Regions from separate parts of the Paraburkholderia terricola genome, predicted to be linked through region 2. Evidence: predicted binding sites of a transcription regulator. Region 2 holds the regulator's gene; the other holds the start of a gene.
What was found. The regulator LexA, encoded in region 2, represses DNA repair genes until DNA is damaged. The targets are predictions, from matches to a motif close to ACTGTATNNNNATACAGT.

Region 1 (14,661 bases), 1.4 Mb from region 2:
CGCACCGCGGTCGAGCCGATGTGCAACTCCGAGCGCGCGTTCTGATCGTTCCACAACTGGTCGCCCGTGGTGAGGGGCCGATTGATCTGCGCGTACGACCAGTCATTGGCGCCGGCCGGCTCAGTGGTCACGGTGCCGGCCATGTAGTTCAGACGCGCGACGCGTCCGGGCGGATCGGTGTTCTGGCTGGCCGCGCCCTGGGGCGCCTCGCCGGTTTCCTGCGCCAGCGCGGCGTGCGTCGTGAACAGCAATCCCGCGAGACAGGTCGCGAGACAGACCGCCCTGGCGATCGGCGTAGGGCGGGTGGGGCGGCGTTTCGAATGCTGGGGTGTGGTCACTATTCTCATGAGCTCTCTCCGACGGATGGTGCATGTGCAGCAACCGTGAACCCACTGTACCCGCAGCGTTTGTTTCAAGGCCCCCACTTTTGTAAGGCCGCCTCACCAGCGTGTAACAAAAGGTCTCGCCCAAGCCGGAGAAGGCTTCCGGGAAGGTCTTTCGTAAGCCGATTGCGGATTTTCTGTAATCGGAGCACTCGATTAGCCGTGTTTTTCAGCCGCGATTCAAGCGGCCAGAAACGCATCGAAATGCCGATGCCCGGCGGGCGTGACGCGCAGGATTCGGGGGCGCTCCGTGCGTTCGACCCAGCCGTGCGTGGACCACGAATCCAGCAGGGCCGCGCCGAGCGCGCCGCCCAGATGCGGACGCCGCTCGCTCCAGTCGGGACAGGTGCAGGCAAAGCGCCGCCGCCGGCTCTTCTGCGCGGACAGGTCGATGCCCCAGTCGGCGAAACGAACGGCGCCTTCGGGCGTGGCTTCGAGCGACGTGCCGTGCAGCGTCAGCAGACCTCGCTCGACAAGTCGCGCGAACACCCGCACCGACAGCTCGCCGGCCATGTGGTCGTAGCAGGTGCGGGCGTAGCGCATGTCGAGCGGCACGGTGCGCGCCGCGCGCGGCACGGGCCGCTGCGGCGCGCTGGCTTGTGCGACGTTGGCGAGCGCTTCGATCGACGCGGCGATGTCAGCCGAGGCGATGCGGAAATAGCGATGCCGGCCGCGCACCTCGAGGGCGAGCAAGCCGCCGTCGGTCAGACGCGCGAGGTGCGCGCTGGCCGCCGAGGGCGAGAGCCCGGCGATCATCGTCAATTCGCCGGCTGGCCGGGCGCTGCCGTCCATCAACGCCCATAGCATCGCGGCACGGCCGGGGTCGGCGAGCAATGCGCCGATTCGGCTCAGCCCCGGAAAATGGTTCTGTTGGTCTGCAAGCGTAGCGGTCATTCGGGTATCTCCGTTGGCGGCGCGGATGGGGCGTCATGCGGTCACTGTATCGGGCCGCGGCATTCGATGTTTCAGCTTAGCGTGAACGATGGAGTGCAGCAGCTCCGCAAATGTGTTTCGAACGCGCGGCTTCGGCGTCACGCGAAATCGCCAGGCTAGAATCGAAACCCTGTCCTTGCGGGAACACGCTGTCATGAAAACTCTTTTCGCCGTTGCCGCCGCGGTCATGCTGTTGAGTGCTTGCGCGCATGGCGGCGCCGATTCGGACGCGGGTGCGGGCACCGGCAGCATCACGATGTACGGCACGATCGACGAAGGAATCACCTTCCGCAAATAAAGACCGGCGCTTTTCCAGGCGGACGAACCGAACCGGCTGGCAGAGAATGATGCATCATTGTCATTTCTGCCACCGCCGCTCGTGTGACGATCAGGGCATCGCCATTTTCGCCGCCAGAGGTCTCGCCGATGCCGCCGTCCGCCACTTCCTCCGCTTTCTCCACTTCAGCCACTTTCGCCATCGCGCCGACGGCCACTCCCCCTGCGGTCACCACCGCCGCCGCCGCCGAAACCGACGTTCACCGCCCCGACCCGCACGGCCGGCGCGCTGCCCGCGTGCTGGCCGTCTGCCAGGCGCTTTACACGTCGTCGGTATCGATCGATCTGACCTTGACCGGTCTGGTGGGCTACACGCTCGCCGACGACAAGGCGCTCGCCACGCTGCCGTTCTCGCTGATCACGGTCGCCGCCGCGCTCACGACGATCTTCGCATCGTTCCTGATGGCGCGCGTGGGCCGGCGCGCGGGCTTCATGCTCGGCGCGGGCGTCGGTGCACTGGGCGGCGCGGTCTCCGTGTGGGCGATCTTTCATCACAGTTTCTGGGCCTTTTGCGCCGGGACGGCGACGGTCGGCGTGTTCCAGGCGTTCGCGCAGTATTACCGGCTCGCGGCGGCGGACGCCGTGGGCATGGACGGCAAAAGCCGCGCGATTTCGACGGTGCTCACGGGCGGCGTGGTGGCGGCCGTGTGTGGGCCGCTGCTCGCCGCGTGGAGCAAGGACTGGCTCACGCCGGTCGCGTTCGCCGGTTCCTACGTGCTGGTGACGGGCTTCGGCCTCGTGTCGATTGCGTTGCTGGCGCTGCTCTATCGCGACGCCGCGCCGTTCGCGCGCGTCACCGCCACCCACGCAGCGGCGCGGCCGCTCGGCGACATCGTGCGGCAGCCGATCTTTGCCGCGGCGCTCGCCAACAATGCGCTCGGCTACGCCGTGATGATGTTCGTGATGACCGCGACGCCGATCGCCGCGGTCGCGTGCGGCCATACGATCGGCGACGGCGCGGCGATCATCCAATGGCACCTGGTCGGCATGTACGCGCCGTCGCTCTTTTCCGCGCGCCTGATCGGGCGCTTCGGCGTGCTGCCGGTGATCGGCGCCGGCATTGGCCTGTCCGCGTTGTGCGGCGTGTTCGCGTTGCGATCGACCGATCTGCCGCATTTCTACGCGGCGCTCGCGTGCCTTGGCGTGGGCTGGAACTTCATGTTCGTCGGCGGCTCGACGCTGCTCGCGCAATCGTACCGGCCGTCGGAACGGGCCAAGACGCAGGCCACCAGCGAATTCACGACCTTCGCGTTTTCCGCGCTCGGTTCCCTGTTCGCCGGCCAACTGCTGACGCGCTTCGGCTGGGCGACGATCAATGCCGCGATCTTTCCGCTGCTCGGGATCGCGGCGCTGGCCACGCTGGCCTACGCGTGGTCGAGAAAGCAGGCAGCGGCGGAGGTGGTGTCGTGATGGCTGTCCGTCATATCGTTTTCGCGGTTGCCCCGGAGCTTGTGCTGCTCGACGCGTGCGGGCCGCTCGAGGCGTTCTGGCGCGCGGAGCTGGCTGCGGCGGCTACCGCCGCGGCTGCGGACTCCGGCGTCAAACCGGCCCACCCGGTGGCCTACCGCACGACGGTCGCGTCGATCGAAGGCGGCGTGCTGCAAACCTTTCCCGGCTTGCCGGTCGTCACCGAACGGCTCGACTCGCTCGACGACCAGCCGATCGACACGCTCGTCGTCCCCGGCGTGCCGATCGATGAACAGGGCACGCTGCAACCCGAACTCGTCGCGTGGATCAGGCGCCACGCGCCGCGGGCGCGGCGCGTGTGCTCGGTGTGCACCGGCGCGTTCTATCTGGCGGCGGCGGGCCTGCTCGACGGCCGCCGCGCGACCACGCACTGGCGCAGCGCGGCGCAACTCGCACGCAGCTTTCCCAACGTGCAGGTGGATGCCGATCCGATCTTCATCCGCGATGCGGGGCATCGTGAAGGCGAGGGCGCCGTATGGACGTCGGCGGGCGTGACGGCGGGCATCGACCTGGCGCTCGCGCTGATCGACGAAGACCTCGGCCACGCGGTGGCGATGCAGGCCGCGCGCCGCCTGGTCGTCTTCATGAAGCGGCCCGGCGGACAGTCGCAGTTCAGCGCGGCGCTGACGGCGCAGGCCTCGGCGCATGGACCGTTCGAGGCGTTGCACGGCTGGATGGCGGCGCATTTGCGCGACGATCTGTCGATCGAACGGCTCGCCGAGCGCGCCCGGATGACCCCGCGGACCTTCGCGCGACGCTACGTCGACGAGGTCGGCCGCACGCCGGCCAAAACCGTCTCCGCGCTGCGGCTCGAAGCGGCCGCGCGGGCGCTGGCGGAATCGCGCCGGCCGCTCAAGCGGATCGCGCTGGATTGCGGCTTCGGCAGCGAACAGAACTTGCGGCGCGCGTTCGTGCGGCGCTTCGGCGTGCTGCCGCTCGATTATCGGCAGCGCTTCATGTCGGCGGTCGTGCCGCAGCGCGCGGCGGCGTCCGAGGAAGCGAGGGCGGGCTGAGCCGCGATTCGGGCGCGACGCAACCGAGTCATTACCCGAAGCCCCATGCGCGAGCGCGTCCTCTCCCCGGCAAAAATTCCGCGCATCCGGCCCACCCAACCCGCGACGCTGTCAATATTGCGCTCGTATAATCGCCTCCTTTCAATGCATCCGATTGACCGGAGTCAAGATGAGCAGCCATCTCGTAGCGCCGCTGGACCGTTCCGAAACCACTTTCCGCTTTCTCGCCGAGCCGAGCTCGGTCAACTTCGGCGGCAAGGTGCACGGCGGCGCGTTGATGAAGTGGATCGACGAGACCGCCTACGCGTGCTCGGCGGTCTGGTCGGGGCGCTATTGCGTGACGGTCAGCGTGGGCAATATCCGCTTTCGCCGGCCGATCCTCGTCGGCAACCTGGTCGAACTGCGCGCGCGGGTCGTGGCGACGGGCCGCACCAGCATGCATATTCACGTGTCGGTGCAGGCGGGCGACCCGAAGGGCGGTGAGCTGCTGCAAACCACGGATTGTCTGGTCGTGATGGTGGCCGTCAACGAAAACGGCCATCCGGTGCCGGTGCCGGCGTTCATGCCGGAGACGGATGAACAGAAGCGCCTCGCCAAATACGCGATGGACGTGAAGGAAGCGCTCGATGCGATCGTCGAGCTGAAGCCCGAAGAAGTGGCGCAGGGCAAGGTTTAAGCGGCGCTCGCTTTTGGCGTGGCGCACGGGGCGCTGGCGGCGGGGCCAAGCGCTGAGGCCAACTGCAAGCGCCGACCGTTGAGGCGGACCGCAACCGCGAAGCGCAACCGCAACCGCAACCGAAACCGCAACCGCAACCGCAACCGCCGCCCCCCAGCATCCTCAACTCGCCGAATGCCCCACCATGTCGTGCGGCCGCACCCATTCGTCGAACTGCTGCTCGGTGACGTAGCCGAGCGCCAGCGCCGACGCCTTCAGCGTGGTGCCTTCCTTGTGCGCCTTTTTCGCGATCTGCGCGGCCTTGTCGTAGCCGATGTGCGGATTGAGCGCCGTCACCAGCATCAGCGATTCGTTGAGCAACGTGTCGATACGCTCGCGGTTCGGCTCGATACCCACCGCGCAGTTGTCGTTGAAACTGAGCGCGCCGTCGGCGAGCAGGCGGATCGATTGCAGCACGTTGTGCGCGATCATCGGCCGAAACACGTTCAACTCGAAGTTGCCGCTCGCGCCGCCGATATTCACCGCGACGTCGTTGCCGAATACCTGCGCGCAGAGCATCGTCAACGCTTCCGACTGAGTGGGATTGACCTTGCCCGGCATGATCGAGCTACCCGGCTCGTTCTCCGGAATCGACAGTTCGCCGAGGCCGCAGCGTGGGCCGCTCGCCAGCCAGCGAACGTCGTTGGCGATCTTGTTCAGGCTTGCCGCCACGGTTTTCAAGGCGCCGTGCGCGAACACCAGCGCGTCGGCCGCGGCCATCACTTCGAATTTGTTCGCGGCCGAAATGAAGGGCACGCCGGTCAGCCTGGCGATCGCGGCGGCGACCTGGGTGGCGAATTGCGGATGCGCGTTCAAACCGGTGCCGACCGCCGTGCCGCCCTGGGCGAGTTCATACAGATGCGGCAGCGCCGCTTCCACATGACGGATGCCTTGGTCCAGTTGCGCGACGTAACCCGAAAACTCCTGGCCGAGCGTGAGCGGCGTGGCGTCCTGCAAGTGCGTGCGGCCGATCTTGACGATGTCGGCGAAGGCTTTCGCCTTGCCGTCGAGCGTATCGCGCAGCGTCTTCAGCGCGGGCAGCAGATGCTTGACGATCCCATACGCGGCGGCCACGTGCATCGCCGTCGGAAACACGTCGTTCGACGACTGGCCGCGATTCACGTCGTCGTTCGGATGCACCTTGCGCGCTTCGCCGCGCTCGCCGCCGAGCAGTTCGCTCGCGCGGTTCGCGATCACCTCGTTGAGGTTCATGTTGGTCTGCGTGCCGGAGCCGGTTTGCCACACCGCGAGCGGAAATTCGTCGGGATGCTTGCCGTCGATGATCTCGTCGGCCGCCTGCATGATCGCCTTCGCCTTGCTTTCGTCGAGCACGCCGAGACCCAGGTTGACCTCGGCGGCGGCGCGCTTGATCACGGCCAGCGCGGTGATCAGTTCGGGCGACTGCTTCTCGGTGGAAATGCGGAAATTCTGCAGCGAGCGCTGGGTCTGCGCACCCCATAGACGAGCGTTCGGCACGCCGATCTCACCGAACGTGTCGCGCTCCATTCGAACATCTTCACTCATGGTTCAACTCCGCTTTTCAAAGTTCTGCGTTGACGGGCAATAGGGAGAATAGCCCGGTTAGCGCATTCCGGTATAACCCGGCCTCCGGGTCGAAAATGTAGGTGCGGCGCGCGCCTTTTTCGACGTCGGTCCACACGAGCGGCGAGGACGGCGCGCCGATCGAGCGCAGATGGGCGACTTGCGCGTCGTCCGCGAGCGTCACGCGATAGCTCACTTCGGGCTTCGTGGTGAGATCGAAGATATGCGCGACCTGTGCGGCGAGCGGCGGGCTATGGATCACCAGCGCCAGCTCGGTGTTCAGGTTGGCCGAGCGCGGATCGAGATTCATCGAGCCGATCACCAGGATCTGGCGGTCGATTACATAGGCTTTCGCGTGCAGGCTCGCGCGCGATTGCGAGCCGGCGAAGCCTGCCGGCGGCCCGTCCTGCTGCTGCGGCTTGAACTCGTACAACTCGGCGCCCTGTTTCAGCAGCGGCACGCGAAACGGACTGTAGCCCGCCTGCACGGCGACGGCATCGGTCGCGGCGAGCGAATTGGTCAGGATCGCCACGCGCACGCCGCGCCGCGTCAACTGGCCGACCGCCTTGACGCCCGCCTCGTGCGGCACGAAGTAGGGCGACACGACGAGAAGATCCTTCCGCGCGTCGCGCATCAATTCGCCCAGCCGCTTGAACGGCGGACTGACGTAGTCCGGCGACGGATGTTCGATTTTCTCGGGCACGTCCACCTTGAATTCGGCGCGCGCCCAGGTCAAACCGAGTTGCTGCGTGGCGATCTGCGAAGCGAGCGGCGTGGCGTTCAGCGGCTTCGCGTTATACGGGTCGGCGTTGGTGCGCCAGTGTTGGCGCAACTCGTCGCGCGTCTCGTCCAGTTTCTTCGCCTCGAACTTCTGCTTGTTCAGCACGCGCAGCGGATACGCCATGCTGCTGTTCCAGTAGTCGTCGAAACTGGCGGAGATGTCGGCGGTGATCGGGCCGGCGGCCAGCACGTCGAGATCGCGAAACTGCAGCGTATCGCTGGCGCTGAAGTATTCGTCGCCGAGATTGCGGCCGCCGACGATCGCCAACTGGTTGTCCGCGATCATCGCCTTGTTGTGCATGCGGCGCGTGAAATGACCGATCTGCGTGAACACGTTCGTCGTGCGCTGGACCAGATTTTCCCGCGCGCTGCCGAACGGATTGAATACGCGGATCTCGATCTTGTCGTGCGAATTCAAGCCGGCCATCAAACGGTCGATGTCCTTGAAGTTCAGATCGTCGACCAGCATGCGCACGCGCACGCCGTGATCGGCCGCGTAAAGCGCGGCGCCGAGCAACAGCTTGCCGGTGGTGTCCTCGTTGGCGATGTAGTACTGCATGTCGAGGGTTTTGGTCGCGGCGCGGGCGAGCGCGATGCGCATCTGCAACGCGTCGGTGCCGCTCGACAACACCCGGAAGCCGGACTGATCCCGGTGCGCGGCTTCGAGCGGCGCGAGGGCGGTGCGAAGCGGGGTGGCGTCGCTGGCGGGCAGCGCGTGCGTGACCGGACGGTCGAACGCGGTGGCGGGCGGTTTGTCGGCGCAGGCGCTCAGCAAGGCGGTCGCGCAGGCCAGCAGGAAGAGATGTCTGACGGTGCTGAACGCGCGCTTGTCTCGCTGGGTAGCCCGCTGTGTAGCCTCTTGTTGATCTTGATGCCGCGGCACGCTTTATCTCCCTTGTTTTCTGGTTCTAATCGGCAGCGCGGGCGGTCAGCTCACGCTGTCGAGAAATCCATTCTAAGGGGAATCAGGCTGACGGGTTTTCGTCCTTCCATATGGCTGCGGGGTGCGCCCAATGGCCCTGGACCGCGGATGGAAGGGTCTTGCTGAACAGGCAACGGCCAACGAGACCCACGACGATTCGCAGGTGCTCATTGGCCTGACATGATGCCGACGGCGGTCGTTGCCGCCACATAAAGACGCGCGATTAGCGGTGCCGCGAATACCCCGGTGAACCGCAGGCTACGTTTAGCGATCCGGCGCTCGCGCCGACCCGCCAGCCGGCACGTCGGGCGCCGCCGGCACGCGCCGCAAGCTCAGCTTATGAAAGCGCAGGGTCATCAGCAGCGCGACGCTCGCGAGGCCCGCCGCGAGCCCCCACCACAAGCCGCGCGCGCCGAGGCCGAAGTGAAACGCCAGCGTGTAGCCGGTCGGAAAACCGATCACCCAGTAGCCGAACGCCGCGGCGATCATCGGCACGCGGGTGTCCTTCAAGCCGCGCAGGCAACCCGAGCCGACCGTCTGCATGCCGTCGACGATCTGGAAAATCGCGGCCACGCCGAGCAGCGAACTCGCCAGCGCAACGGTGGCCGCGTTGCCCGGGTCGTCGAGATGCAGATACAGGCCGACGATCCAGTGCGGCGCGGCGATCAGCACGATGCCCGACAGCGTCATGAAGCCGACGCCCAGCGCCAGCGCGACGAAGCCCGCATGCCGCGCGGCGAGCGGCTGCCCGGCGCCCGACCAGAAGCCGACCCGCACGTTGGCCGCCTGGCCGATCGCGAGCGGCACCATGAAGGCCACCGAGGCCACGTTCAGCGCGATCTGATGCGCGGCCAGTTGCGATTCGCCGAGCAGCCCGACCATCAGACCGGTGGCGAGAAACAGCGTCGACTCGACACCGTAGGTGATCGCGACCGGCCAGCCGATGCCGAACAGTTCGCCCATCAACGGCACGTTGGGCCGCGTCGCCACCACGAAATGCCGGTAGCGCGGCCGCAAGTGCAGCAGCGCCATCAACACCAGTGCGCTCAGCCAGACGGTGATCGAGGTGGCGGCCGCCGAGCCGAGAAAACCGAGGCGCGGCAGACCATACGCGCCGTGGATCAGGCCGTAATTCAGAAAGCCGTTCACCCCCACGCTCACGATCGACACCCACAGAAGCCGCTTTGCCGCGCCGATCGCCGGCAGGAACGAGCGCATCAAGCCGACGCCGATCAGACTGCCGAGCGCGCCCCAGCGCAGCACCGCCGCGTATTCGCCGACGTTGCGCGCGAGCAGCGGCGGCTCGCCGAAGGCCAGCAGGATCGGCGTGGCGAACGACAGCAGGAAGAAGGCCGGCACCGAGAGCAGCACGGACAGCACGAAGCCGGTCCAGTAGATATGCGGCACGCGGCCTTCGTCCTGCGCGCCGCGCGCGTGCGACACGCTCACGCTGACCGAGGTCAGCACGCCCTGCAACAGCGTCACCACGACGAAGAACAGGTTGGCGCCGAGGCCGCCGGCGGCGAGCGCATCGGGGCCGAGCGAGCCGAGCAGGATCGTGTCGGTCACGGCCATCGCCATTTGCGAAAGCTGCGCGATGGCAAGCGGCGCGGCAAGCCGGGCGGTGTCGGCGGCGTGGCGGGTCAAGGTCGGGGGCCGGGCGGCCACCCTCGTAAAGCCGGATTCAGTCATGGAGCGCCTGGCGGCGGAAATGGTGACAGCAGCGGTTGGCAGCGGGCGGCAGCGCGGCCGCGGACGCAGGTCGCACGAGCGCGGCGGCGCTGACGGGCGAGATGCGGCGAGATGCGGCGGCGGCCCGGCCTGATTCCGGCGAGGCTTGCCGTGCCTTGCGGTCCTTCGGCGAGCGCGTAGGGCGGCTGTCAGCCCAATGGTTTGTCTGTGGGAAACCGACAGCTTATTGCGATGCCGTCACGATGTCGATGGATAAGGCACGATTTTGGTGCGCGCCTTCCTCCGAGTTCCCGGAATGCGCGTCCGACCGCTTGTCACGCCTCGTGAACCGCGATCCGCGTATCGCCGAGCAGCACCACCTGGCCTGCGCGAATTTTGCAGGTCTTGCGCGTTTCGACGCGGCCGTCGACGGTGACCGCGCCGTCCGCCACCATCATTTTCGCGGAGCCGCCGCTGTCCGCGAGGCCCGTTATCTTCAGCAGATTGTGCAATTCGACGTAGTCGCCGGTCAGCGTGAAATCGAGATTGGGCATGGCGTTTGCGCCTTCAGACAAAGGGTTCGCATCATAAGCCACAAGCTTGCCTTGGATGAAACACAGCGTGTAGCGAAGACGTCGCGCAAGCAAATGCAAGCAGTTGTTAGGTTTCTGTCGGAAAGTGAAACCTTGCGTAACACCGGTCGTGTATCGCGGACTTCACTCGTAAAGTTGGATCCAGTAGCAAAGCCTGCTGGATTTTCCGGCAGCAGTAGACCGGGCGAGAACCGGCAGCGGCTCCAGCCTTGCCGCCGTTGCACTCGATTCGACGCCCGCGTCACAACAATCTTAGAGAGGATTAGCCATGACCAAGATTCGCACCCTCCTGATCGGTACCGCCCTCACGGCTTTTGCCGCCACCGCGGCGGTCGCGCAGACCGCGCAACCGTCCGCCGGTGTGAGCGGCCAGGCACAGGTTCAGACCCAAGGGGCCGATCTCGCGCCCGCGGCGCCGGCCGCGCAAGGCGTGCAACCGGTAACGCCCGCGCCGACGGTGCTGACCGCGCCGGGTTCGACCGACCCGCTGGTCCAGAAGCGCGACGCCAATGCCAAGGCCAATGCCGAATACCGGGCGTCGAAGAAGGCGTCCAAGGCGGAGTTGAAGGAAGAGCAGAAGGCCGCCAAGTCGCAATACAAGGAACACGTGCGCGACGCCAAGATCAACCAGAAGGCGGACAAGCAGGCCGCCAGCAACGAGATGAAGATGAACATGCAGGGCCAGTCGGTCGAGCAGACCGATGGGGCCGACGTGAAGCACTAAGCCGGAGGCGGCAGGCGTGCTGGCCGAACGGGCCGGCACGCTGGCCGCAACCAGGCGCGCTTGAAAGGGTGCGGACCGGATGCTTCGCCCAGCTTGCCGCGTGACGATCTGTCCGATTCGAAGCGCGCTGTCTCGTCCCGCATCGCATTAAACGGAGGTATCGCATGAGCATCAATCAATCCACCAGGAACCAGCTTTGTGCCGCCCTGATCGCGGGTTGCCTGTCGTCAGTGGCGTTCGCGCAGGCGAGCGATCCCGCCGCCGCGCCCGTGACCCACGCCGACAAGAAGGCGGCCAAGGAACAGGCGAAGGCCGACAAGAAGTCGTCGGTCGCGCAAGCCAAGGCGGACAAGAAGAAGACCGAGGCTCAGGCCGACGCGGATGAGGAAAACGCCGAGGCCAAGCTGAAGGATGCGAAGAAGCAGTAGGGTTCGGCTGCGCGCGGGCGTCGACACACGTTCTGCCGTGCACGAAAAAGTGGCCTGATGCGCGGATGCGCTTCGGGCCATTTTTTCGCGCGGTCGTTTCGTGCTCGCTGGTCGTGAACGGCGTAGTCGAGCGAGCGGCGCAGCGTTGAACGGCGCAAGGCGCGTGCCGCAAAAAAGGGTCGCTTGTCTGCAGTGGTTGTATGGATATACAGTGTGCGTCGCCGCACCAAATCCAATCCAACGCTCAAAGCCATCTTGCCCTCCGTCGCCGAATCTCCGCCGCCGTTCGATACCGCCGCCTGGCTCGCCAGGCTCAACGACGCGCAACGCGAAGCCGTCGAATACGGCGCCGACACACCCACCGCGCCGCCGGGCGCGCTGCTGGTGATCGCGGGCGCCGGCTCCGGCAAGACCAATACGCTGGCGCACCGCGTCGCCAATCTGGTGGTGAAGGGCGCCGATCCGCGCCGCATCCTTCTGCTGACGTTTTCGCGCCGCGCCGCACTCGAAATGACCCGCCGCGTCACGCGCATCGCGGGCGCGGCGCTGGGCACGCGGGCCGCGTTGGCGCAAGGGCTCACATGGTCGGGTACGTTCCATAGCGTCGGCGCGCGTCTCTTGCGCGAATACGCGGATCTGATCGGCCTTGCGCCCGCCTTCACGCTCAACGACCGCGAGGATTCCGCCGACCTGATGAACCTCGTGCGCCATGAACTCGGTTTGTCGGCGAAAGAGCGGCGCTTTCCGGCCAAGAGCACCTGTTTCGCCATTTACTCGCGCGTCGTGAACACCGGCGCGTCGCTTGGTCAGGTGCTCGACAAGGCGTTTCCCTGGTGCCGCGAATGGGAAGCCGATCTGCGCATGCTGTTCGCGGCTTACGTCGAAGCGAAGCAGAAGCAGAGCGTGCTCGATTACGACGACCTGCTGCTTTACTGGTCGCACATGGCCGCGGAGCCGGCGATCGCCGCCGATCTGTCGGCGCGCTTCGATCATGTGCTGGTCGACGAGTACCAGGACACCAACCGCCTGCAGGCGTCGATTCTGCTCGCGTTGAAACCGGACGGGCGCGGCCTGACCGTGGTCGGCGACGACGCGCAGTCCATCTATTCGTTTCGCGGCGCGACCGTGCGCAATATTCTCGACTTTCCGGCGCATTTCGATCCGCCCGCGAGGCAGGTCACGCTGGAGCGCAACTACCGTTCGACCGGGCCGATCCTGGCGGCGTCGAACGCGGTGATCGAGCTCGCCAGCGAGCGCTACACGAAGAATCTGTGGACCGACAAGGCGTCGGCGCAGCGCCCGCGTCTCGTCACGGTGGCCGACGAAGCCGATCAGGCCCGCTATGTCGTCGAGCAGGTGCTCGAAGCGCGCGAGCAGGGCATGAAACTCAAGTCGCAGGCGGTGCTGTTTCGCGCCGCGCATCACAGCGCCGCGCTGGAGATCGAACTGACCCGCCGCAACATTCCGTTCGTGAAATTCGGCGGGCTGAAGTTTCTCGATTCCGTACACGTGAAGGACGTGCTCGCCGTGCTGCGCTGGGCGGAAAATCCGCGCGACCGCGTCGCCGGTTTTCGCGTCGTGCAGTTGCTGCCGGGCGTGGGGCCGGCCACCGCGGCGAGGGTGCTCGACGAAGTCGCCGCGCGCGCCGGCAACGGTGAGCCGGCCGGCAATGCGTCCGGCAGCGCGACCAACAACGCGACCAACAGCGCGGCCGGCGCGTTGGCCGCGTTCGCGCCGCCCGCTCGCGCGCAGGAAGACTGGCATCCGTTCGTCAAGCTCATGTCGAGCGTGTATGCGCGGCAAACGCCGTGGCCCGCCGAGTTCGAAATGGTGCGGCGCTGGTACGAGCCGCATCTGGAGCGCAATCATGAAGACGCGGCGATCCGCCACGCCGACCTGTTGCAGATGGAAAGCATCGCGGGCACCTACCCGTCGCGCGAACGCTTTCTGACCGAACTGACGCTCGATCCGCCCGACGCCACGAGCGACGAATCCGGCGTGCCGCTGATCGACGAGGACTACCTGATCCTCTCCACGATCCATTCGGCGAAGGGCCAGGAGTGGCGCAACGTGTTCGTGCTGAACGGCGTCGACGGCTGCATGCCGTCCGATCTCGCCACCGGCAGCGAAGAGGACATCGACGAGGAGCGGCGTCTGTTATACGTAGCGATGACGCGTGCGAAGGAAGACCTGCACATCGTCGTGCCGCAGCGCTTTTACGTGCACAACCAGACGCATATGGGCGACCGTCACGTGTGGGCGTCGCGCACGCGCTTCATCCCCGCGCATCTGCTGCCGTTGTTCGACGCGTATGCGTGGCCGCGCGTGCCGGTGCCGGCCGCGCCCACGGCGGCGGGGCTGGCCGCCGCGGCGCAGGCGAAGATCGAGATCGGGGCGAAGCTCAGGAAGATGTGGGATTGAGCCCCAAGCGACGGTCTCAGGGTTACCGCGACTGCCGCTGCTGCTGTTGCGGACGCGGCGGCACGAAGAAATTGCGCAGCCATGCGGCCATGCGCGAGAACACATCGTACGGCTCTTCGACGAAAATCTCCGGCTTCAGCAGGCGCAGGTACTCCATGATCTGCTGCGCTTCCTGCTTCTGGAACGAGCCGTGCGAAATGCCCAGGCGCAGCAGCCCGCGCAACTCGCCGAGCTTCTCGCGCGCGGTGCTGCCCACGCCGGTTTCGCACGCCACCTTGGCTTCGTAGACGCGCTGGCGCAGCGACTCCACTAGCCGCCAGGCCGGCGTCTGCATGATTTCCTCGAGCGCCTGAATGTCCTGCACCGCGCTCTTGATCTGCGCGGCGAGCGGATCGACCAGCACCGCGTCGCCTTCCGCTTCCTTGACGATCGCCGCCGCCCAGTCGCGACATTGCTTGGCGAGCTCTTCCGGCGTCCATTCCGAGCGCGCCGCGAAGCCGAAACCGAATTCGCCCGCCTGCCGCATCAGAATCGCGACCACATCGGGGAATTCCTTGTCGAGCGTGCGCTTCGCCCACGCGTATTGACCGCCTTGCAACATCCGTTGAACCGCGTGTTCGGTCAACGGCACCATGTTGTCGAGCAGCTTGGCGCGCAAAAAGTCTTCGAACGACGGCGTTGCGAACTGCGGATCGAGCTTTAGCGAGACGCGCAGAAAAGCGTCGAAATCCTT
Region 2 (14,661 bases):
GCGGTCGGCCACTTCGAGCGCCTCTTCCTGATCGTGCGTGACGAAGATCGTCGAGATATGCAGATCGTCATGCAGACGCCGCAGCCAGCTACGCAATTCCTTGCGCACCTTCGCGTCGAGCGCGCCGAACGGTTCGTCCAGCAGCAGCACCTTCGGCTCGACGGCCAACGCGCGCGCCAGCGCGATCCGCTGCCGCTGGCCGCCCGACAGCTCCGACGGATACCGTTGCGCGAGCCAGTCGAGTTGCACGAGCTTCAGCAGTTCGTGCACCTTCTCGCGAATCACCGCTTCCGAGGGACGCTCCTTGCGCGGTTTCACACGCAGACCGAACGCGACGTTCTCGAACACCGTCATGTGACGGAACAGCGCGTAATGCTGGAATACGAAGCCGATTTCGCGTTCGCGCGCGCCGACCGTCGCGACGTCCTGGCCTTGCAGCACGACCTGGCCGCCGTCCGCGTATTCGAGCCCGGCGATCACCCGCAACAAGGTCGTCTTGCCGCAACCCGAGGGCCCGAGCAGCGCAACCAGTTCGCCCGGCGGGAAATCGAGCGAGACGTTATCGAGCGCGACGAAATCGCCGAAGCGCTTCTGCAGGTTACGAACGGTGATACCCATTACAGCTCTCCTTGCTTGAGCGGGTGTGGCTGCGATGCATTGACGGATTGCGAGGTGGTCTGTGAAGCGGTCCGCGAGCCAGGCTCAGAACCAGGCTGCGAACCAGGCTGTGAACCAGGCTGTGAACCAGGCTGTGAAGCCGGCGCCGGCGTGACGGGCCCGGCATACGCGGGCACGTCGCGCGCCGCCGACAGTTCCGCCGACATATGCCGCTCGGCGAGCAGCTTGAGCGCCAGCGTGACGAGCGCGAGCAACGCGAGCACCGACGCCACCGCGAACGCCGCCGAGAAGTTGTACTCGTTGTAGAGAATTTCGACGTGCAGCGGCATCGTGTCGGTCTGGCCGCGAATATGGCCCGACACCACCGACACCGCGCCGAACTCGCCCATCGCCCGCGCGTTGCACAGGATCACGCCGTACAGCAGGCCCCACTTGACGTTCGGCAGCGTGACGCGGCGGAAAATCTGCCAGCCCGAGGCGCCGAGCACGTGAGCGGCTTCTTCCTCGTCGTTGCCTTGCGCCTGCATCAGCGGAATCAGTTCGCGCGCGACGAACGGGAACGTGACGAAGATCGTCGCCAGCACGATGCCCGGCACCGCGAAGATGATCTGCACGTCATGGGCTTGCAGCCACGGGCCGAACCAGCCTTGCGCGCCGAACAGCAGCACGTAGATCAAGCCCGAGATCACCGGCGAAACCGAGAACGGCAGATCGATCAGCGTGGTCAACAGCGCCTTGCCGCGGAATTCGAACTTGGCGATGCACCAGGAAGCCGCGAGACCGAACACGAGGTTCAGCGGCACGGCAATCGCCGCGGTGATCACGGTGAGCTTGATCGCCGACAGCGCATCGGGATCGGCGAGCGATTCCAGATAGAAGCCGAGCCCCTTGTTCAACGCCTGATAGAACACGGCGACGAGCGGCACGACGAGAAACAGCGCGAGAAACAGCAACGCGACCCCGGTCAGGATCCAGCGCACCACCGGCGGTTCGGTCACCGGATCGGGCCGGCGCGCGACGTTGAGCGGCGCGCGCGGCGCGACGGCGACGGCGGCCCGATCCGTCCCATCCGCGCGATTCACACGATGCGCGCCGTCGGCGGAATGGCGGCTCATCGCACACCTCCGCCGATCGCCGCGACGCTTGCCGGGGCCGGCGCCGGGCCCGCGCCGCCGCGCCCGGTGCGGCGCTGCAAGTACCACTGCAAGGTATTGATGAACAGCAGCATCAGGAAGGACACGACCAGCATCACCACGGCCAATGCCGTGGCGCCCGCGTAGTCGTATTGCTCGAGCTTGGTGATGATCAGCAGCGAGGTGATTTCAGACTTCATCGGCACATTGCCGGCGATGAAAATCACCGAGCCGTATTCGCCGAGCGCGCGCGCGAACGCCAGCGCGAAGCCCGTCAGCAGGGCCGGAAACACCGACGGCAACACCACGCGGCGAAACGTCAGCCAGCGCGACGCACCGAGGCACGCGGCCGCCTCCTCCTGTTCGCGCTCGAACTCCTCGAGCACTGGCTGCACGGTCCGCACGACGAACGGCAAGCCGATGAACGTCAGCGCAACCAGCACACCCGCCGGCGTGAATGCGATCTTGATGCCGAGCGGTTCGAGAAACTGCCCGATCCAGCCGTTGCCCGCGTACACGGCCGCGAGCGAAATGCCGGCCACGGAGGTCGGCAAAGCGAACGGCAGATCGACCACCGCATCGACGATGCGCTTGAACGGAAACGTGTAGCGCACCAGCACCCACGCCACCAGAAAGCCGAACACCGCGTTGATCAGCGCGCCGCCCAACGCCGAGAAGAACGTCAGGCGATACGACGCGAGCACGCGCGGCGAACTCACCGCGCGCACGAACTGCGCCCAGTCGAGCGTCGCGGTCTTGAGGAAGGTTGCGGCAAGCGGAATCAGCACCACGAGGCTCAGATAAGCCACCGTGATGCCGAGTGTCAGGCCAAAACCGGGCAAGGCGCTCGGTTTTCGGAAGGTCAACGTCGTCATGCTCAATGCTCTTTCAGGGTTCACGCCTGCGTGTTCTGGCCGCCGGGCCCTGGCTGGCCAAAGCGCGCCACTGGGGCGCGCCCGGATTGGACGCGTTGCCGCGTCGCTCGGTCGATGCCGTTGCCGGCACCGGCGGTCTTACTGCGGCTGATAGATCGAATCGAATACGCCGCCGTCCGCGAAGTGCGTTTTCTGCGCGTTCGTCCAGCCGCCGAACGAGTCGTCCACCGTGTACAGCTTCAGCTTCGGAAACTTCGAGGTCAACTCCGCCGGCACCTTGTTCGAACGCGGCCGGTAGAAGTTCTTCGCGGCGATCTCCTGGCCCTGCTCGCTGTACAGGAAGTTCAGATACGCCTCGGCCAGCTTGCGCGTGCCGCGCTTGTCGACGACTTTGTCGACCACGGCAACCGGCGGCTCGGCCAGGATGCTCACGGACGGCACGACGATTTCGAACTTGTCCGTGCCGAACTCCTTCAGCGACAGGAACGCTTCGTTTTCCCACGCGATCAGCACGTCGCCGATGCCGCGTTGCACGAAGCTGGTGGTCGCGCCGCGCGCGCCCGAATCGAGCACGCCGGCATTCTTATAGAGCTTGCCGACGAACTCCTTCGCCTTCTGGTCGTTGCCGCCCGGCTGATGCGCGGCATACGACCACGCCGCGAGGTAGTTCCAGCGCGCGCCGCCCGAGGTTTTCGGGTTCGGCGTGACGATCGACACGCCCGGTTTGATCAGATCGTCCCAGTCCTTGATGTGCTTCGGGTTGCCCTTGCGCACCAGAAACACGATCGTCGACGTGTACGGCGATGCGTTGTCGGGCAGACGCTTTTGCCAGCCCTTGTCGAGCAGGCCCTTGTTAGCGAGGGCGTCGATGTCGTAGGCGAGCGCGAGAGTCACGACGTCCGCCTGCAGGCCGTCGAGCACGGAGCGCGCCTGCGCGCCCGAGCCGCCGTGCGACTGCTTGAAGGTGATCGTTTCGCCGGTTTTTGCCTTCCACTCCTTGCCGAACGCCTGGTTGACGTCCTGGTAGAGCTCGCGCGTCGGGTCGTAGGACACGTTCAGCAGCGTCGTGTCGGCGGCGTGCGCCTGCCCCGCGACGCCGAGCGCGGCTGCCGCGCCGAAGGCGAGCGCCGCGATCAGTTTCTTCGTCTTGCCTGCCAGCCCCGTGTGTCGATGGTTCATGCCAACTTTCTCCGCGTTGTGGTCCGTTGAAACGGCGTGTGATGTTGTTTTGCGTCGTCTGCGTGCGGCCACGCGTGCGTGGCGCCAACTGGAGGCCAGTCTATCGAAGGGCTTTCATCATTAAAAATAATGTTTCTTCATTCTTTAATACGCAAAAGTGGTAATGACAGCCAGATAAGGCGTTGCGGCACGAAAACGGGTGTTGGAGCGTCCGGTTCGGACGTTTCCACGACTCCACTTCGTCGCCTGCCCGCACGAACTTAAAGTAAAGCTTGAATTGCGCCGGATACTGTATAAAAATACAGCCACCTGTTCATACATACAGTGGCGCCATGACAAAACTCACCGCACGACAGCAGCAGGTTTTCGATCTGATCCGCCGGGCCATCGAACGCACCGGTTTTCCGCCCACCCGCGCGGAGATCGCCGCCGAACTGGGCTTCAGCTCGGCCAACTCGGCAGAAGAACATCTGCGCGCGCTCGCTCGCAAGGGTGTCATCGAACTGGCGGCCGGCGCATCGCGCGGCATACGCCTTCTCACCAGCCCCGAAGACTCGCCGCACCAGTTCACGCTGCCGCACGCGAGCATCATGCAACTGTCGTTGCCGCTGATCGGCCGGGTCGCCGCGGGTAGCCCGATACTCGCGCAGGAACATATCTCGCAGCATTACGCATGCGACCCGGCGCTCTTCTCGAGCAAGCCCGATTACCTGCTGAAAGTGCGCGGGCTGTCCATGCGCGACGCCGGCATCTTCGACGGCGACCTGCTCGCGGTGCAAAAGCGCAGCGAGGCGAAAGACGGCCAGATCATCATCGCCCGGCTCGGCGACGACGTCACGGTCAAGCGCCTGAAGCGCCGGCCAAACGGTATCGAGCTGATCGCCGAGAACCCCGATTACGACAACATCTTCGTTGAAACCGGCAGCGCGGATTTCGCGCTGGAGGGTATCGCCGTGGGGCTGATCCGCCCCGGAGAGTTTTAACCCGCCCGCTCGCCGGTTCGCCGGATCGCAGCCGCCCCAACGTTGAATCGCCTGGAGAGACTCATGGAACGCCTTGCCCGCCTGCTGCCCTTTCGCCAGTTCGGTCGTCTGCGCCGTCTGCGCAAGCTGGTGCCCTGCTCAGTGAGCGGAGCGCCCGCGGTCAGCACGCCATCGCTGTTCGACTCGCCCGACGGGGTATCGAGCTTGCCGTCGTCGTTGCCCGCCTTTGCCCGCGTGTCGTTGAATGCCGGGTTGAATATGGCGGAGCCGGAGCGGCGCGCACCGGTTCGGGTTTATCACGGGCCGTCGCGGCTCATCATGGTCGGCACCATGGAGGCCGTATGCCGCATGATCGATCGCTGCATCGCTGACGAGGCCAACGTGCACGGCGCCGTATTCGAGTCCTGATCGGCTTTCAGATACCGTTGTCGCGTGGGATCGTTTTTGCGTGGCCACGGTCCACGCTAGATCAAACGCGATGGAGAGTCCCACCCGATGGCAGTTTCGACACGCACGAAGCGCGGCGCCAACCGGCCCTTGATCGTCACTCTGGTTGTGATTGTGGTGATCGCCGCGCTGGGGTTCGTCTACGCGTCGCCGTATATCGCGCTGAATAATCTCAAGCGCGCGGCGGACGCGCGCGACGCGCAAACCGTCAATCAATACGTCGACTTTCCCGCGTTGCGCGAGAGCCTGAAGCAGGAGGTCACAGGCTTGCTGACACGCCGGCTCGACGCGCAGGGCAACGGCAATCCATTAGCCGCGATCGGCGCGATGATCGGCGTGGCATTGATCGGTCCGCTGGTGAACGCTTATGCGACGCCGGACGGCGTGGCGGCATTGCTGAACGGCATGCCGCCGCGCGGCAATCCTGGCGAGCGGCCGCCTGCTCCGCCCGCGGCCAACAATCCGCCCGCAACACCCGCGCCGGCGCCCGTGCCTGCATCGCCCACCGCGGGAGGCTCGGCCAACAGCGCGGCAAACAAGAACGCCGCGCCGCCGCAGCCGCCGGAAACCACGGCGGGCTATCGCGGCCTCAACCAGTTCGTCGTTACTTACCGGCATGGCGCCGGCGACGCACGTTATTCGGCGATCTTCCAGCGTGAAGGCCTGCTCACCTGGAAGCTGAGCGCTGTCAATTTGAATGAGTGATTGTCTGTTCGCATGAACGGAGCTGGAAGAGCAACCGTTTTCCTGTCAGGACCGCACTCGGCCACGCGCCGCACTTGCCACACTTCCCGCGCATCAAGCCGCCGCTTGCTGCTGCTCCTGCGCGGAGGAACACGCCACCAGGATGCTGCACGATACGCGGTCGAGCAACGGCGTATTGCCCGCGCCCATCCACCATCGCGACAAACCGGTGCGGCAACGGTGACCGACCACCACGAGGTCCACGTTCAACTCGTTGGCGAGATTCGCGATCTCGTCGATTGGATGGCCGAACGCAAAGTGCCCTTGCGCGGTCACGCCACGCTCGGTGAGCCAGTCCACCCCTTCCTGCAGAATGTCGCGGGCGGTCTTCTCGAAACTGCCGCAGGCCACATCGGTCAGCAGGCCCGCGCTTTGCGCAATGCTCGAACGCATGTCGACCACGGACAACAGATGCGTTTCCGCCTTCAGATCCAACGCCAGGTCGGCGCCGCAACGCAACGCCTTGCGGCCTTCGCGCGAGCCGTCGTAGCACAGCAGGATTTTCTTGTAGCTCGCCATGATTTTCTCCCTACCCGCGAAAAGCGCGGTCTTCATGAATCATGGTGCGCCGCAATTCAGCTTGCAAGGGATGGAAAACGCTAAGTGCGCACCGATCCGGAGCGTGCGGGGTTTTGATCGGGATCGAGGCTGTCTTGCGAGGTTTGCGGCAGTGCAAGAAACGCGCTCGGAACGGCTGCGGGCTCGCCGACGGCAACTCGCCGATGCCCTAGAATAGACGGCCTTCCCGGCCCTTAGCACCATCGGCGAGTTTTTCCCGGAACCTCCATCGATCCCATGCCTGAAGCCCCCATTGAATTCCAGCAGGTCAAGAAAAGCTACGGCGACAAAACAGTCGTCGACGGGCTCTCGTTTCACGTCGATGCCGGCGAATGCTTCGGCTTGCTCGGCCCCAACGGCGCGGGCAAGACCACCACGCTGCGCATGCTGCTCGGCATCGCCGCACCCGATGCCGGCGTGATCCGCCTGTGCGGCGAGCCGATTCCGCGCCGCGCGCGGATGGCGCGGGCGCGCGTCGGCGTGGTGCCGCAGTTCGACAATCTCGATCCCGACTTCACGGTGCGCGAGAACCTGCTGGTGTTCGGCCGTTACTTCGGGCTGAGCGCCGCGCAATGCCGCGCGATGGTGCCGTCGCTGCTCGAATTCGCGCGCCTCGAAAGCAAGGCAGATGCGCGCGTGAGCGAGCTATCGGGCGGCATGAAGCGGCGCCTGACGCTCGCGCGGGCGCTCGTCAACGACCCCGACGTGCTGATCATGGACGAGCCGACCACCGGCCTCGACCCCCAGGCGCGGCATCTGATCTGGGAGCGGTTGCGCTCGTTGCTCGCGCGCGGCAAGACGATCCTGCTGACCACGCATTTCATGGAAGAAGCCGAACGGCTCTGCAACCGGCTGTGCGTGATCGAGGAAGGACGCAAGATCGCCGAAGGCGCACCGAGCACGTTGATCGCCTCGGAGATCGGCTGCGACGTGATCGAGATCTTCGGTCCCGACCCGGTTGCGTTGCGCGACGAACTGGCGCCGCTTGTCGAGCGAACCGAGATCAGCGGTGAGACGCTCTTCTGCTATGTGAACGACGCGCAGCCGGTGCATGCGCGGCTCAAGCAACGCGCCGACTTGCGCTATCTGCATCGTCCGGCGAATCTGGAAGATGTGTTCCTGCGACTCACCGGCCGCGAGATGCAGGACTGAGGCCGGGCAAATCCGTTACAGCTACAACGACACCGCACGAGACACGCAATGGACGCACGCACTTACGAAACACACGGCAACGGCGACGCACCGTCGAGGCAGGAACCGTTCGCCGCGCTGCCGGCGAATGCCGTGAACTGGATTGCGGTGTGGCGCCGCAACTATCTGGTGTGGAGAAAGCTCGCGATCGCCTCGATGTTCGGCAATCTCGCCGATCCGATGATCTATCTGTTCGGGCTCGGCTTCGGGCTCGGCCTGATGGTCGGACACGTCGACGGCGTGTCGTATATCGCGTTTCTGGCGGCCGGCACGGTCGCGTCGAGCGTGATGATGTCCGCGAGTTTCGAGTCGATGTACTCGGGCTTCTCGCGCATGCACGTGCAGCGCACCTGGGAGGCGATCATGCACACGCCGCTCACGCTCGGCGACATCGTGCTCGGTGAAGTGATCTGGGCGGGCAGTAAGTCGGTGCTGTCCGGCACGGCGATCATGCTGGTGGCCGGCGCGCTCGGCTACGCGAACTTTCCGTCGATGCTGCTGGCGTTGCCGGTCATCGTGCTGACCGGGCTCGCGTTCGCCAGTATCGCGATGGTGGTGACGGCACTCGCGCCATCGTATGACTTCTTTATGTTTTATCAGACGCTGGTGTTGACGCCGATGCTGTTGCTCTCCGGCGTGTTCTTTCCCGCTTCGCAACTGCCCGCCGCCGCGCGTGCCGCGACCCAGGTGTTGCCCCTCGCGCACGCCGTCGATCTGATTCGCCCGGCAATGCTCGGGCGGCCCGTCGAGGACGCGGTTTTGCACGTCGCGGTGCTGGCGGTGTATGCGGTGGGTGGGTTCGTCGTCTCGGCGGTGCTGTTCCGGCGCCGGATGATGAAGTAGCGCGGGGTTATTTCCAACACGGCGGCGGACGGCGCGCTCCTGTCGCCCGCCGCGAATGGACTGTTCTCAGTCCTCGTCGTCCGTCCACGGAATATCCACGTCGGAGATGAACGCGACCGTTGCGAACGGCCCGCCATCCTGGCGGCCGATCTTGCCGTCGGCGCGCTGCCATTCAACGCGAAACACCGTGCCCGGATCGTCGGCGATCAGCCTGACCGTGCGAAGCTCATCGGGATCCGCCTCTTCGACAGGACCGTCGAGCGAGATCAGCAATTCCTGCGGCCATAGTCCGTCGGCGGGATCGTAAATCTTGTCGCCGTCGGGTATCAGCGTGAACGCCTCCACGCCGATCGTCGCGGAAGCGTCCACAATCATCTTGGCCAATGCACGCAGCAATGCGGTCGCGCGCGCCGAGTTCGCCTGACGAATTGCAAGGTCCCCGCGCGTCAGCGCCTGCTCGAGTTTTGGGTTTGTTTTTTGTTGCGCCATTCGATGTCCTGAGTCCTATCGCTCTGTTGTAGGCGGCACGCTGCATTGATCCGCCGCCGCTCGCCGTTTTTCGGGCTGAATCCTACCATTGGCGTGCATCCCGGCATGGCGATCCGCGCGGCCCGGTCCGACAGCCCGCCCCGTCCACCACAGTTTAGGTCGTGATTCGTGTTCCGGCTTGGGAGATTTGGTTTTGAAGCGCCGGTCGAGCGCGGCGCTTGCAGCAATTCCGACGGTTTGCCGCGTGCTTCGCATCGTTTGAAACGGTGCTGGCGAGGCTTGATTGCCGCCGTCTGTCCGAAGCTGTATGCAGTGGCGCGCGAAGCGAAAGATTCGCCGAACGCGATGGCGTTGCAGCAAGGCGCAACCCCGCCCACGCCAGGTCACCATCCCGGCAACGAAGCCGGGGGCACGTTCAGACGACGTTCCGACGACGTTCAGGCGCGTCGCTCGAATCGATCACGAGGCAACGCGCCCAGGCCACTCCATCAAGGCGCCGGGTTCGGCTGCAACTCATGCAGCGCATCGATTTCCGCGAGCGCCTCAACCGGAAGCTTCACGTCCGCGCTCGCGATGTTTTCCCTCAACTGATCGAGCGACGTGGCGCCGATCAGATTGCTGGTCAAAAACGGCCGGCTGTTGACGAACGCGAGCGCGAATTGCGCGGGCGACAAGCCGTGACGTTTCGCCAGTTCCACATAACGCGTGGTCGCCTGGATCGATTGCGGCTTGCTGTAGCGTTGAAAGCGCTCGAACAGCGAGATGCGGGCGCCCGCCGGCCGCGCGCCGCCTTCATACTTGCCCGACAGCCAGCCGAAGGCCAGCGGCGAATACGCGAGCAAGCCGATGTTGTCGCGATGCGCGTATTCCGAGAGCCCCACCTCGTAGGTGCGATTGAGCAGGCTGTACGGATTCTGGATGCTGACGATGCGCGGCAAGCCGAGCTTTTCGGCCGCGCGCAGAAATTGCGCGACGCCCCACGGCGTTTCATTCGACACGCCGATGTGCCGCACCTTGCCCGCCTTCACGAACTCGGCGAGCACCGACAACGTCTCTTCGATCGGCACCGTGTACGCGTCGTCGACCCACGGGTACGCCGTGCGGCCGAACGTCATCGTGCTGCGATCCGGCCAGTGCAATTGATACAGATCGACGTAATCCGTTTGCAAGCGCGTGAGGCTGTCGTTCAGCGCTTCCGTCAGATTCTTACGGTCGAACTGATTGCCTTCGCCGCGAATATGTCGCGGGTTGTGCGGTTGACGCGCGGGGCCGGCGATCTTGGTGGCGAGCACGATCTGCTCGCGCGCGCCGCGATGCCGCGCGAGCCACGTGCCGATGAAGCGCTCCGTCGAACCTTGCGTTTCGGCGCGCGGCGGCACCGGGTACATTTCAGCGGTGTCGATCAGGTTGACGCCGTGGTCGAGCGCATAGTCGATCTGCGCATGCGCTTCCTGCTCGGTGTTCTGCTCGCCCCATGTCATGGTGCCGAGGCCGATCAGGCTGACCTGCACGTCGGAGTCGCCGAGTCTGCGGTATTCCATCGAACTTGTCCTGTTGATTTGTATGAACGGAAAGCGCTGACGTTACCACGCCGGCGTCATGCGTGCAGCACGGCTAAAATGCCGTTCGAACGGCGCCAACCGGCTCTGTCGACTCAGCCGCGCTCAATAATTTTTGCGTCGATCTCTCCACGATGAATCCCGAACACCTCGAACTGCTGGTCACGCGCGTGATGCCTTACGGGAAGTACAAAGGCCGTCTGATCGCGGACCTGCCCGGCCACTATCTGAACTGGTTCGCGAGCCAGGGCTTTCCGCCGGGCGAAATCGGCCGGCTGCTCGCCTTGATGCACGAGATCGATCACAACGGTTTGTCGTCCCTCATCGAGCCTTTGCGCAAGCGCTGAGGCGAAGCTTTCGTCTGATGGCAACGTGCCAGCGCGCCTAGGGTTGCGGCTCGAAAAATTTAACTAACTGTTACGACGCGGAGAACCGCTGAGGCGCGAAAAGTTCGCGGCCTTGCCTTGCTGTCATGGCGTTGAACCGGGGTGCAGCGATAGCGCAGGCCCAATGGCACGCGACGGCGGTAACTTGCGGACACAACCGCCGCTGAACTCTCTTACGCGCGATCTTTCTGATCCCTATCCACGAAGGAGAAGATCGTGAGCAAGCTGATTGCATCGACGGCTCTATTGGCTGTAGTGGCGAGTCTCGCGGGATGCGCGGTCGCGCCGGGATATGACTACGCCTACGGTCAATCCTATTACCCCGGCTACGGTTACGCATACGGGCCGCCGTACCAACCGGTGTACGGCACGATAGGCATCTGGGGCGGCTCGTCCTGCTGTTATTACCGCGGCGACGGTGGGCGCTGGCATGGCGGCCACGGTGGTGGCGGCTGGCACGGTGGGAACGGCTGGCACGGCGGTGGATATGGCGGCTCCCACGGCGGAAGTTCATGGAGCGGCGGCGGGCGTGGGGGTCGTTGGCATTGACGCGGCTGGGTCGCGCATTCCGGGTCGCGCATCTGGGTCGCTCCGCCAGCGCGATAAACGGATCGGTAAGCGAGCCAGGACATCGGGTGCCTTGCGGTAAAATCGCATTTTGATTCAAGCCGCCTGGCGAGTCTCGCGGGATGCGCGGTCGCGCCGGGATATGACTACGCCTACGGTCAATCCTATTACCCCGGCTACGGTTACGCATACGGGCCGCCGTACCAACCGGTGTACGGCACGATAGGCATCTGGGGCGGCTCGTCCTGCTGTTATTACCGCGGCGACGGTGGGCGCTGGCATGGCGGCCACGGTGGTGGCGGCTGGCACGGTGGGAACGGCTGGCACGGCGGTGGATATGGCGGCTCCCACGGCGGAAGTTCATGGAGCGGCGGCGGGCGTGGGGGTCGTTGGCATTGACGCGGCTGGGTCGCGCATTCCGGGTCGCGCATCTGGGTCGCTCCGCCAGCGCGATAAACGGATCGGTAAGCGAGCCAGGACATCGGGTGCCTTGCGGTAAAATCGCATTTTGATTCAAGCCGCCTGGCCGCCATGTCTTCAGTTCAAACTCCCAGTCCGCGCCGCGTTTCGGTCGCACCCATGATGGACTGGACGGATCGTCACTGCCGCTCGCTGCATCGCATGATTTCGCGCCATACGTGGCTTTACACGGAGATGGTCACGACCGGTGCGCTGCTCCACGGCGACGTGCCGCGTCATCTAGCGTTTGCGCCCGAAGAAGCGCCGGTCGCGTTGCAACTCGGCGGCAGCGAGCCTGACGACCTCGCCCGTTCGGCCAAGCTGGGCGAGCAATGGGGCTACGACGAGATCAATCTGAACTGCGGCTGTCCGTCCGAGCGCGTGCAGCGCGGTGCGTTCGGCGCGTGTCTGATGAACGAGCCGCAACTCGTCGCCGACTGCGTGAAGGCAATGCGCGATGCCGTGTCGGTGCCGGTAACGGTCAAGCACCGGATCGGCGTCGACGCGGTCGAGGAGTATGGCTTCGTGCGCGATTTCGTCGGCACGATCGCGGACGCCGGCTGCAACGTCTTTGTCGTGCATGCGCGCAACGCGATTCTCAAGGGCTTGAGCCCGAAGGAGAACCGCGAGATCCCGCCGCTCAAATACGACTACGCGTATCGACTGAAGCGCGATTTCCCGCAGCTGGAGATCATCATCAACGGCGGCATCAAGACGCTCGACGAAGTAGAAACGCATCTTCAACACGTCGACGGCGTGATGCTTGGACGCGAGGCTTATCACAATCCCTATGTGCTGGCCGACGTCGATGCACGCTTTTATGGCTCGGCGCAAACGCCGCTCACGCGCGAGCAGGTCGAAGCGAAGCTGATCGACTATTGCGCGGCTGAAATGGCGCGCGGCACGTATCTCGGTGCAATCACGCGCCACGCGCTCGGCCTCTATCGCGGCGAGGCGGGCGCACGCGGATGGCGTCGTGTGTTATCCGACAGCAAACGGCTGGCTGCACGCGACCTGTCGATTTTCGACGAGGCAAGACAGCATCTGCGCGAGCCAGTCGAAATTTTTGAATAAAGGACTAGGCAAGTCGGATTCTTGTTCGTATAATCTCGTTTCTTCGTCGGCGAGCCATGTTTTTTAGGCAAGCCAAGCAGATGTCAGTGGTGGCTGTAGCTCAGTTGGTAGAGTCCAGGATTGTGATTCCTGTTGTCGTGGGTTCGAGCCCCATCAGCCACCCCAAAGAATTCAGACGCTTCAAAAGTTAGGCATTCAAAAGCCGTTCCGGAATATTCGGAACGGCTTTTTCTTTTCGGAAATCTACTCCGGGGCTTTTGTGTTTCTGGTTTCGCCCGGCTCGCGAAGTGGCCTACCCTCACGTGTCGCCGGATACATCGTTTCGCGTCATATGTGAGGAGCGGGTGGCATGCGCCCACCCTAACGGATCACGGCTATATGCCCATTCGGCACTGATGCCGTGGTCGAGATCCAATGGTTCCACGGTAGTTTTCATCGCGCGGATTTCGTCCATCGTATAAGTGCAGTTCGTGGGATCTCGCTTTTGAGGCGTGGCATCTCTGCACGCGTGCGTTGCGGAATCCGGCATGTCTTTCGCCATCTCAGCCATGCGTCGCCATGACCTGGCAATAAGACGCCGGTCACTTGACGGGCGCAGCGATACAAAGAACTCGAACGTGTACTTCTCCGTGTCGTGGAAGCGGTCGCACGCAAAATCGAGCAATCCGACATCCGCCATTTGCGCCATTAAACCGCCGAACGATTTTGGCGTAAAGACCCAACAGTGCACGTCATGGTATGTACCGTTATCGAGGACGTCCCGCGCGATCTTTACTGCATTCTCGAACGTCTGAAATTTTACGAGTTCGCCAGTTTCAATTTTCCCGTCCCATGCGGCGGCGCAGTCTAGCCGAACTGCGTTCAACAGGAAGTCCAGCACGGAATGAGGCTGCGGAACACGGGCTCGCAACAGGAAGCTGTTCACGACATCCGCGAAGCGCGTTTCCTCGCGCAAATAATCGAACGTGAACCGTCTGTCTGGGATCATCAGACGGACTTCGCCGGTGTCTTTCAGAATGCTGCGAAGTTCGGCGAGCCACGTAATGAGGTCGGGCACGTGCTCAATGACGTGCGAGGCGATCACATAATCAACTTTTCGATGATCGACGGCGTCAGCCAGGGTGTTTTCGCCCCATATCGCGTCAACGCGGACGATATTTTCGACATTAACGTTGGGGTCCTGCCTGTATTTTTCGACGAGGCCCTCACGGTCGGTATAGTCGACGTAGAGGATATTCCCGTCATTTCGCTGGATGAACGGTTTGTCGAGCGCGCCGATTTCAATGCCCACCAATTTCGAAACATCGAGATTAAAAAGCAGTTTCTCCCGCCTCTGCATGCCCGATCCCCTTAGATTTTGTTCTAGCGGCAAGTCTAGTTCACTGCGCGAAACCGCGCGCGACAAATGATGAGCGATTTCCGACTTCCCAGGCATCCACCAGGAAAATGGCGAAAAGCAGTGCGGCACATGAGTTGTGATTTTTTGTTTTTTATTGAGCGTTGCACCTGTTTAATCGTTTGTCACCGTCGCGCCGAAAAACGCAAACAGCGGAAAT

Region 1: a site for LexA is predicted at 11,703-11,720, ahead of CUJ90_RS13375 (ATP-dependent helicase). Genes of this name have one in related genera too.

The regions. Positions count from the first base shown of each region.
Region 1 covers NZ_CP024941.1:3,006,278-3,020,938, reverse strand. Annotated here, with positions in the region: gene CUJ90_RS13430 (DUF6600 domain-containing protein) at 1-347, opposite strand, end outside; gene CUJ90_RS13425 (ArsR/SmtB family transcription factor) at 564-1,277, opposite strand; gene CUJ90_RS32840 (putative periplasmic lipoprotein) at 1,471-1,614, shown strand; gene CUJ90_RS13420 (MFS transporter) at 1,743-3,062, shown strand; gene CUJ90_RS13415 (GlxA family transcriptional regulator) at 3,062-4,132, shown strand; gene CUJ90_RS13410 (acyl-CoA thioesterase) at 4,302-4,808, shown strand; gene fumC (class II fumarate hydratase) at 4,971-6,371, opposite strand; gene CUJ90_RS13400 (phospholipase D family protein) at 6,388-8,052, opposite strand; gene CUJ90_RS13395 (MATE family efflux transporter) at 8,356-9,783, opposite strand; gene CUJ90_RS13390 (RNA-binding S4 domain-containing protein) at 10,098-10,316, opposite strand; gene CUJ90_RS13385 (hypothetical protein) at 10,624-11,079, shown strand; gene CUJ90_RS13380 (hypothetical protein) at 11,244-11,507, shown strand; gene CUJ90_RS13375 (ATP-dependent helicase) at 11,763-13,928, shown strand; gene CUJ90_RS13370 (DUF4088 family protein) at 13,951-14,661, opposite strand, start outside.
Region 2 covers NZ_CP024941.1:1,635,559-1,650,219, reverse strand. Annotated here, with positions in the region: gene CUJ90_RS07490 (sulfate/molybdate ABC transporter ATP-binding protein) at 1-618, opposite strand, end outside; gene cysW (sulfate ABC transporter permease subunit CysW) at 618-1,733, opposite strand; gene cysT (sulfate ABC transporter permease subunit CysT) at 1,730-2,626, opposite strand; gene CUJ90_RS07475 (sulfate ABC transporter substrate-binding protein) at 2,765-3,805, opposite strand; gene lexA (transcriptional repressor LexA) at 4,138-4,788, shown strand; gene CUJ90_RS07465 (hypothetical protein) at 4,852-5,196, shown strand; gene CUJ90_RS07460 (DUF2939 domain-containing protein) at 5,284-5,940, shown strand; gene CUJ90_RS07455 (universal stress protein) at 6,034-6,498, opposite strand; gene nodI (nodulation factor ABC transporter ATP-binding protein NodI) at 6,775-7,689, shown strand; gene CUJ90_RS07445 (ABC transporter permease) at 7,738-8,571, shown strand; gene CUJ90_RS07440 (hypothetical protein) at 8,638-9,060, opposite strand; gene CUJ90_RS07435 (NADP(H)-dependent aldo-keto reductase) at 9,549-10,601, opposite strand; gene CUJ90_RS07430 (DUF3820 family protein) at 10,754-10,966, shown strand; gene CUJ90_RS07425 (hypothetical protein) at 11,222-11,554, shown strand; gene CUJ90_RS33180 (hypothetical protein) at 11,636-11,971, shown strand; gene dusA (tRNA dihydrouridine(20/20a) synthase DusA) at 12,104-13,105, shown strand; tRNA gene CUJ90_RS07410 (tRNA-His) at 13,195-13,270, shown strand; gene CUJ90_RS07405 (methyltransferase domain-containing protein) at 13,404-14,444, opposite strand.